DNA from 4 places in the Bacillus sp. ISL-75 genome. Region 2 is predicted to be linked to each of the others. Evidence: predicted binding sites of a transcription regulator. Region 2 holds the regulator's gene; each other region holds the start of a gene.
The links. The regulator Rex, encoded in region 2, represses fermentation and respiration genes when NADH is low (regulators of the CRP and FNR family bind a similar motif). The targets are predictions, from matches to a motif close to TTGTGAAATATTTCACAA.
Positions count from the first base shown of each region.

Region 1 (2,209 bases), on a different contig from region 2:
ACCATAATCAGTGCATGAACGAGCAAGCTCTCTAAGGCATCATCTGAAAAGGCAATCGAAAATCGCCCCTGCATATCCTTAAGGGCATTCCTAACGGTCGAAATCTCATAGGGTAAAAATAAATCCAACACGACATTTTTTTCATGTAAAAATAGCTCAGACAAGTGCGCCAAAGCATTTCGTTTCTTCAATTCTGATCCTTGAATCACATTTCCCACCCGCGGCTTCGAAACGAGTTCGAGCTCAAACCGCTCGAGCCAATCCGTAATCGTCTCGATATCTTTTTTTATCGCCGCTTTAGGAACATAATATCGATCGGCAAAATGCTGTAAGGTGATCGCCTTATCACTTGTTAACAGCTGATAGGCCATTTCAAACAGCCGTTCTTCATTGGTTTTCGGCTCGCTCGAAAGAAGACTGCGCAAAATTTGCGACCGAGCACTTTCATCACTTTCAATCGCAATCCCAAGGCCCGGCTTCCGGATGAGGCTGGCGCTTGGATAATCGAGGAGGAACTCCTCCAATCGATCTAAATCGTTCCGAACCGTTTTTTCCGCACAATCAAGCTCTTCCGACAAATCCTTAATATGCAATACCCCTTCTTCATGAACGAGCAATATTCGTAGCAATTCTTTTTGTCTATTATTCATCCGTGCACCCGCTCTAAAAACAATATAGGTAAGTGTATCTTTATTTTGTCCGCTAATCAATTAAAACAATGCGAACGATGAACCTGGAACCCAAACAAGCTAAATTCCTTCCTATCCTTAGGCACCTTTATGCTTTTTTTTCGAAGAATAACCGTCCTCATAATTACTTACGCTTTTTTTCGAAAAATAACAGTGTCATACTTAATCACGCTTTTTTCAAAAATAACCATCCCCACACTTAATCACGCTTTTTCAAAAATGTAAAGGCTTCCATGGAAAGAGTCATATTTATGCCACAAATATTGTGAAATCATTCACAAACAAGTGATATACTAACACCGTTAACTTATTAATTACTAGCGAATGATGACATTTATATATAGGAGCTGATCATAATGGAGAACAGAAATAAAAAAGTAAATCGAGTGGCCTTAATTGGAACAGGTGCTGTCGGCTGCAGTTATGCTTATTCAATGATTAATCAAGGAGTGGCGGAAGAATTAGTTCTCATTGATGTCAATGAGGCAAAATCTGAAGGGGAAGCGATGGACCTGAATCACGGGATTCCGTTTGCTCCGTCACCTATCAACGTGTGGAGCGGGTCTTATCAAGATTGTGAAAGTGCAGACTTAGTGGTCATTACCGCAGGGTTGGCTCAAAAGCCTGGTGAAGCCCGATTAGAATTAGTGGAAAAGAACACGAAAATATTTAAACAAATCGTAAAAAACATTATGGCCAGTGGATTTGACGGCATCTTCTTGGTCGCAACAAACCCTGTCGATATTTTAACCTATGTGACCTGGAAGGAGTCTGGGCTGCCAAAAGAGCGTGTGATTGGTTCTGGTACCGTATTAGATTCAGCGCGTCTCCGCTTTGCGCTGGGTCAGCATTTCAATATGGACACACGAAATGTTCATGCCTATATCATTGGCGAACACGGGGATACAGAACTTCCCGTTTGGAGCCGTGCCTCAGTGGGTGTTGAAAGGCTTGAAGAACTTTCAGCAAGGAAAAACGAACCAAACAAAGATTGTTTAGAAGATATTTTCGTTAATGTCCGTGATGCGGCTTATCATATCATCGAACGAAAAGGTGCAACGTACTATGGAATCGGCATGTCCCTCGTTCGAATTACGAAGGCAATTTTAAACAATGAAAACTGTATCCTAACGGTCTCCTCCTATCTAGATGGACAATATGGACAGGAGGATGTATTTATCGGTGTTCCGGCTGTCATATACCGCGGAGGAATCCGTGAAGTGATTGAAATACAGCTAAATGAAAAGGAAAAGGAACAATTCAGCCACTCGGTTACCGTATTAAAAGAAACAATGAAACCTGTCATCTAGAAATGTTTAGAGTTGAAAACACGAATGAAAGCAGATGAGAGTATGGAAACGATTAATCATACAAAAAAAGGTTATTTTATGATGGCTGTTTTATGGCTGGCCTATGTAACCTTTGCCATGAACTGGGTGGCGGGCTCTTCCTTGACACCGCAAATAACCGAAACCTTTTTCGGTGGACCCGTGGATCCTATTATTTCTCAATTAGTGAAC
Region 1 covers NZ_JAGGQX010000033.1:3,220-5,428, reverse strand. The annotation lists gene J7E63_RS15045 (BglG family transcription antiterminator) at 1-650, opposite strand, end outside; gene J7E63_RS15040 (L-lactate dehydrogenase) at 1,046-1,999, shown strand; gene J7E63_RS15035 (MFS transporter) at 2,042-2,209, shown strand, end outside.
Region 1: a site for Rex is predicted at 953-970, ahead of J7E63_RS15040 (L-lactate dehydrogenase). Genes of this name have one in related genera too.

Region 2 (2,209 bases):
CCTTTTGTATCACATAAAATAACATCCTTCACGCCCATATGCAGCAGGAGCTTAACAATCGCTACTCCAGCTGAACCTGCTCCGTTTACTGCAACACGAATATCTTCAATTTTTTTATCCGCTAATTTTAACGCGTTGATTAGACCAGCGGCTGTTACAATCGCGGTTCCATGCTGGTCATCATGAAAAACAGGAATCTCGCAGGCTTTGCGGAGGCGGTCTTCAATTTCAAAGCATTGCGGCGCAGCAATATCCTCCAAGTTCACTCCGCCAAATGTTGGTTCTAGCAGCCTGACGGTTTCTACGATCTGGTCTGTGTCAGTGGTGGCCAAGCAAATGGGAAAGGCGTCAACATCTGCGAACGATTTGAATAACACGGCCTTTCCTTCCATCACAGGCATCGCAGCTTTTGGTCCAATGTTTCCAAGCCCCAGAACCGCTGTCCCATTGGATACAACTGCGACTAGATTGCCCTTTGAGGTATAATCATAGACTTTATTTTCGTCTGCATAAATTTCCAAACACGGCTCTGCCACACCAGGTGAATAGGCTAGGCTTAAATCTTTTGCATTATGTACTCCCACCTTAGAATAAATCCCAACCTTGCCTTGGTGTTCCTTGTGCATTTTTAATGCTTCATCTCGTAAAATTGACATTGAATTTCCCCCACTTCCGTTAGTAACCGCTTGCATTTCATCTACCTACATCTTAGTCCATAAGAAAGTATTTTTATAGATTATGTAATTAAAAAAAGCAGGGATTTAATCATACAAAAGGCCTTCCACAAATTTCGTGGAAAGCCTTTTTAACTAATTATTCTTCATCTATTTCCACCGTTGGATAATGCTTTAAAAAGTAGACTAGCGATTGAAGCTCCACTGCCAAGTCAATATGATGGACCCTTATTAATGGTGGAACATTTAATCTTGCTGGAGTGAAATTTAAGATTCCTTTTACATTCGCTTGGACCAGTCGATCGGTTATCATTTGTGCGGCAGGAGCCGGAACCGTTAATATCGCCACAGAAATATTAGTTTCTGATAAAACCTTCTCTAAATCATCCATAGGATGAACGGGTACCTCGCGAATCATGGTTCCCATTTTGTCGGGATCCACATCGAAGGCGCATTCTATTTTTGTGTTATTATTTTTTAAAAAGTTATAGTTTAAAAAGGCAGTCCCAAGATTTCCGACTCCTATTAAGGCAACCTTAGTTAATTCATCCTGATCTAAGGTCTTACGGAAGAAGGATATTAAGTAATTAACATTATACCCATAGCCCTTTTTCCCTAACGCACCGAAATATGAAAAGTCGCGGCGAATCGTTGCTGAGTCTACCTTTACTGCTTCACTCAATTCCGCTGAAGAGACCCTTTGCTTGCCGGAACTATGCAGGTTTTTTAGAAATCGATAATAGAGGGGCAGCCGTTTTGCTGTCGCCTGTGGTATTTTCGTTGTTTCATTACTCATAATCTCCCACACCCCATGAATGGTTTAGTTAAAAATTTATTTAACTCTTTCATCTCTTTTAAAATCACCGTTTTTACCGCCCGTTTTTTCGACAAGATACGTCGGGCCAATTACCATACCTTTATCAACGGCTTTACACATATCATAAACTGTTAAGGCACATGCGGATACGGCTGTTAACGCTTCCATTTCCACGCCTGTGCTCCCCTTCGTTTTAACGGCTGCAGCAATATATAATTGATAGTTCTCATCCTTATCCTGTTCCCAAGAGAAAGAAATATTAACACCTGTTAATGGAATCGGATGGCACATTGGAATAAAATCCCATGTCTTCTTTGCTGCCATGACAGCTGCTATCTGGGCCACTGCTAAGACATCGCCCTTCTTCATCTCATTATTAGTTATTTTATCATAAATTTCTTTACTAACGGTAATGCTGGAGTGAGCAAGCGCCGTACGTGCCGTTTCCGGCTTATCACTGACGTCGACCATTTTTGCTCTGCCTTCTTCATTAAAATGCGTAAATTCTGCCATATAAAAAATCCTCCCATCAAATCATACACTATTTTACCTTATATGTGTGTGAAACTTTGAACTAAATATTACATTTTTTGACGATTTAGGACCCTTACTCCGCTAATAAGGCGAGCAGTTTATTGCCGACATACCGGGAATAAGGTACACTAATCCTATGTAATAGAGGTGAATGAGAATGATTTTGCTACAGGTTAATCAATTA
Region 2 covers NZ_JAGGQX010000051.1:33,534-35,742, forward strand. The annotation lists gene ystJ (NADP-dependent malic enzyme) at 1-656, opposite strand, end outside; gene J7E63_RS20075 (redox-sensing transcriptional repressor Rex) at 814-1,470, opposite strand; gene moaC (cyclic pyranopterin monophosphate synthase MoaC) at 1,507-2,004, opposite strand; gene J7E63_RS20085 (ABC-F family ATP-binding cassette domain-containing protein) at 2,183-2,209, shown strand, end outside.

Region 3 (2,209 bases), on a different contig from region 2:
GAGTCAACTTCGTCAATCACTCCATAAAAAAGTGGGCGTTGTACTTTTTGTTCCTTATATAGGACCATGTTATCACGCAAATAATCGAAACCAAATTCATTATTTGTTCCATACGTAATATCCGCGGCATAGGCTGCCTGCTTTTCATCCTTATCCATACTATTTAAATTTAAGCCGACTGTTAAGCCTAAAAATTGATACAACTGACCCATTTCATCGGCGTCACGGCTTGCTAAGTATTCGTTGACCGTAACAACATGAACTCCTTTACCAGAGAGAGCATTCAAATAAACGGGCATGGTCGCGGTTAACGTTTTACCTTCACCAGTCTTCATCTCGGAAATGTTCCCTTCGTGGAGAGAAATACCCCCCATTAACTGAACATGATACGGATATAAACCAAGTACACGGCGGGCGCCTTCACGGACAACGGCAAACGCTTCAACGAGCAAATCATCGAGTGTTTCCCCGTTTTGATAGCGGGCCTTGAACTCCTCTGTTTTTTCCCGCAGTTGGTCATCGGTCAGTCTTTCTGTTTCCGTAGCCAATGCGTCAATTTTCGTTGCAAGCTTGTCTAACCGCTTCAGCTCACGCTTGTTCAGATCAAATACTTTATTTAAAATCCCCATCATTTGATGAACGCTCCTTTATTTCGAGACTAATACACTCTTTTTTAAAAAATCCTAGTCAAAAATATTCGATAATTTTCCTTTTAATCTTACCACTTCCTCAATACAGTGACAACAATGTAGAGGGAAGCAAGATTCGTACAATCTACTATAATTAATCAACTAAAGTCAAACTTCTAAACTAGCCTTTTGTTATGTTCGATTTATCGTCAAATATGACAGACTAATGGCAACTGTTGAGAATAACTTTCAACCAAGAAAACTACCTATAAGTCCTAATGTGTTTTTGAATAAATAAAATTAAAATTGAATAAAAATACAATATTATGCATATTAAACAACACGCGTGTAGTGTTAATCCAACCTTTAAATAACAACGTTTTTATGTTGTTTTTAGTGGGAATTCCACTCCGGATTTCTATGAGTAAATATTCACAAATTGTACATTGGAATATACTCTTACAATGTTAGATACTACCTTTAGAGAGGTTAATATGGAAAATATATAGAGAAAGAATCCAAAATGGGAAGGGTGAATTAAGTGGCCATTTGGGGGAAAAAAAATAAAGATAAAGATCCCGATAGTAGAGAAGATAGAAAAAAAGCTGGCCTGATTCACGGATTATGGCGAAAGTTTCGAGGGATTGACTGGAAGAATCCAGTGAACAGGTGGAAATTACTGTTTGTTTCCCTTGTCGGTTGTATCGTTGTTTTTGGTGGAGGATATGGGGTCCTTACCATGACAAACTCGCCGACATTCTGTGCGAGTTGTCACGAAATGGCACCAGAATATTCAACGTTTACTGCTAGTGCCCACAATCAGATATCTTGTGTACAGTGTCACATCAAGCCAGGTTTCACCAACATGATTACCCACAAAATGAAGTCAGTGAAAGAAGTGTACTACCACGTAACAGGTGTACCTGAACAAATCGTTCAAACCGAAGAAGAAGCTGTTTCAAACGAAAACTGTTTACAATGTCACTCGAAGAACCGTCTTGTTACTGCATCGGGTGACTTAAAGGTTAACCATAAGGGCCATATCGAAGAAGATATTCCTTGTATTACCTGCCATGCAGGGGTTGTTCATGCGAAGATGGCAACACGCGGTATCAACGTTGAAGAAGTTCGCGGCGAATGGACAAAGGAATCTGCCGAAAAATTGATGGAAAAGAAATATCTAAGACCTAACATGGGAACTTGTATTGATTGCCACGATAAAGTGAACAATGGCGTAAAACCTTGGAAGGAAGCTGCTTACAGCGTTCCGCCAAATCCAGAAGAACTAGAGAAAAAACTCGAAGAAAACAAAAAAGAAGGTACTACCGAAAATACCAAAGAGACTGCAACTGAAGCAACAACAACTGAGGCAACACATGAAGGTGAAACGACAGAAGCAGAAGCATTAGCAGCTCATGATCAAAAAACTCAAGATATCATCTTACAAGCAGTAGGAAAACAACTAAAAGACGTTAAGCTTTCGATGGCATGTGAAACTTGCCATAAAAAAGTAAAAGTACCAAAGAGTCATAAGGTTGAAGGCTGGAACGGTCAACACGACGGCACGGCTATTCAAGAGT
Region 3 covers NZ_JAGGQX010000058.1:8,798-11,006, forward strand. The annotation lists gene secA (preprotein translocase subunit SecA) at 1-632, opposite strand, end outside; gene J7E63_RS22160 (cytochrome c3 family protein) at 1,171-2,209, shown strand, end outside.
Region 3: a site for Rex is predicted at 1,050-1,067, ahead of J7E63_RS22160 (cytochrome c3 family protein). Genes of this name have one in related genera too.

Region 4 (2,209 bases), on a different contig from region 2:
AAATCATTTCTGGGGGAAACGATATGATTAGAGCGGCTATTGCTGGTGTTGTTGGTTTTGTGCTTATTTTTATCGAGTCGATGATTGTGATGAAGCTAAAAGGTCTTGAAACGATTGAATTTGGCGGGGTGGCTCCGTTTATTAATGTCTGGGCTATGAATTTCTTTTTCATGTTTGCCATCCTTACACAGGTAACCAATTGGTATATGAACAAAGAAAGTTTAAAAGAAGATAAAAGCTTTTAGTATTAAAAAAAAGCGACGCAATCTGGTAGGATGACCAAGACTGCGTCGCTTTTTGTTTGGATTAAACATTATGTTTTACAGTTTTATTCCCTTTAAATGCTGTGTTGCGAATGAATGGGATAACCCAACGGTCAAGACCGATGCGACCAGCGTTGTAGCCTGAGAAAAGAATAATTGCACCTAGGAAAAGATCTGTTGGAATATGTGATACGGTTCCTGCTAAGAAAAATGAAAAGTTCATTACAAGTCCAAAGAACATAGCAGCAGTTGTTAAGCATCCAAGAATAAGACCAAGTCCGATTAAGAATTCTCCCAGAGGGACGATCGTGTTAAAAATATCAACGTTTGGTAAGGCGAAATGCTTTAAGAAATCAACATACCAGCCATAAACCATCGCGCCGTCTGGACCTTTCACTGGATTAGCGATTGCCCCTTTAAGATAGCCAGAAGCATCGAAACCGCCTGATAATTTGTGGAACCCAGCTGTAATCCAAGAATACCCCATATATAAGCGAAGAACTGTTAAAATTCCAGCGGCAACTTTGTTTTCTCTTAACCAATTTACTACCATGTGAAACACTCCTTGTTAATTTATTTTTTAGTTGTTTGTTTGTGCTAACTACATTATTACTATACCAAACTTATTTTGAAATTAGGGTGGATTGTTCACTATTTCACATATTTGTAAAAAAGATTTGAACAAATTTCAAACGAACAAGATCTTTTTCCCATACACTCGTGAGTTTTGGTCGTCATCGGCGTTATGAAGGGCAGCTCCCCGGGTTTCCCGGCGAGATTTGTCCATCATCGGCGTTATGAAGGACAAATCTCCGGGTTTCCCAACGAGATTTGTCCATCATCGGTGTTATGAAGGACAAATCTCCGGGTTTCCCACGAGATTTGTCCATCATCGGCGTTATGAAGGACAAATCTCCAGTCCTTCTAACGAGATTTGTCCATCATCGACGGTCTGAAGGACAAATCCCCCGCCCTTCCAACGAGATTTGTCCATTATCGGCGGTCTGAAGGACAAATCCTCCAGCCCTTCCAACGAGATTTGTCCATCATCGGCTTTCTGAAGGACAAATCCCCCGCCCTTCCAACGAGATTTGTCCATCATCGACGGTCTGAAGGACAAATCCCCCAGCCCTTCTAACGAGTTTTGTCCATCAGACCAAGTGTCATATAGTAAAAAAATGCTTGGATACGCTCCAAGCATTTTACGTAAAATGTACCTTATCCTAGATATTTTTCTAATGGGTTCCAGTAATTCGCTCCCCATCCTGCTGCAAGATGTTCTCCTTCAGCCTCAGGAAAACCAATGTGGTCGAAAACCAAAAGGGTTTTTGATTCTTGTTCTTCTAGCTCAAACCTAGCAATAGAGTAAACACCCTCTGGCCAGTTCGCTACTCGCCAAGCTTGTACAATTCGCACACCTGGAACAAGCTCAATGTTTCTCCCAAGAATCATGCCGCCAAAACAAGAAAAAGTACCACCAGCTTCGGGACTGATTTCTGTAGGTGCACCTCCCGTCATTTTGCTGAATTGTTTCGAATCTGTAAGTGCTTCATATATAAGTCCAGGACTGGCATTGAAAACTACTTCTTGATGAATTGTTTTAGTCATTTTTTATTCCTCCAATATATTATTCAATAGAAAAGGTTATTTATTTTTTATAAAAATTAATGCATGGCCATTTCGGACCATGGGTCTACACCCGGATCATTGCCTTCTGCAAAATCTTTAATGCGCGGCATGTAATGGGACCATCCTTGTTGGTGCGATGGGATTTCTTCAACTGGCAAGTCATAATGAGTTAAAACTAAATTTGTGCCATTTTCTTTCGGAGTCAGTTTGAATTCGACCTTACTTGAACCAGGTGGCACGAGCTTTGATTTTTCCCAACCCCAAGACATGACGATTTTTTCATAAGGAACAATTTCTACATATTCGCCCATGGCAAT
Region 4 covers NZ_JAGGQX010000062.1:144,209-146,417, forward strand. The annotation lists gene J7E63_RS23715 (hypothetical protein) at 24-245, shown strand; gene J7E63_RS23720 (DoxX family membrane protein) at 307-816, opposite strand; gene J7E63_RS23725 (hypothetical protein) at 1,162-1,383, opposite strand; gene J7E63_RS23730 (SRPBCC family protein) at 1,482-1,871, opposite strand; gene J7E63_RS23735 (SRPBCC family protein) at 1,928-2,209, opposite strand, start outside.
Region 4: a site for Rex is predicted at 908-925, ahead of J7E63_RS23720 (DoxX family membrane protein). Genes of this name have one in related genera too.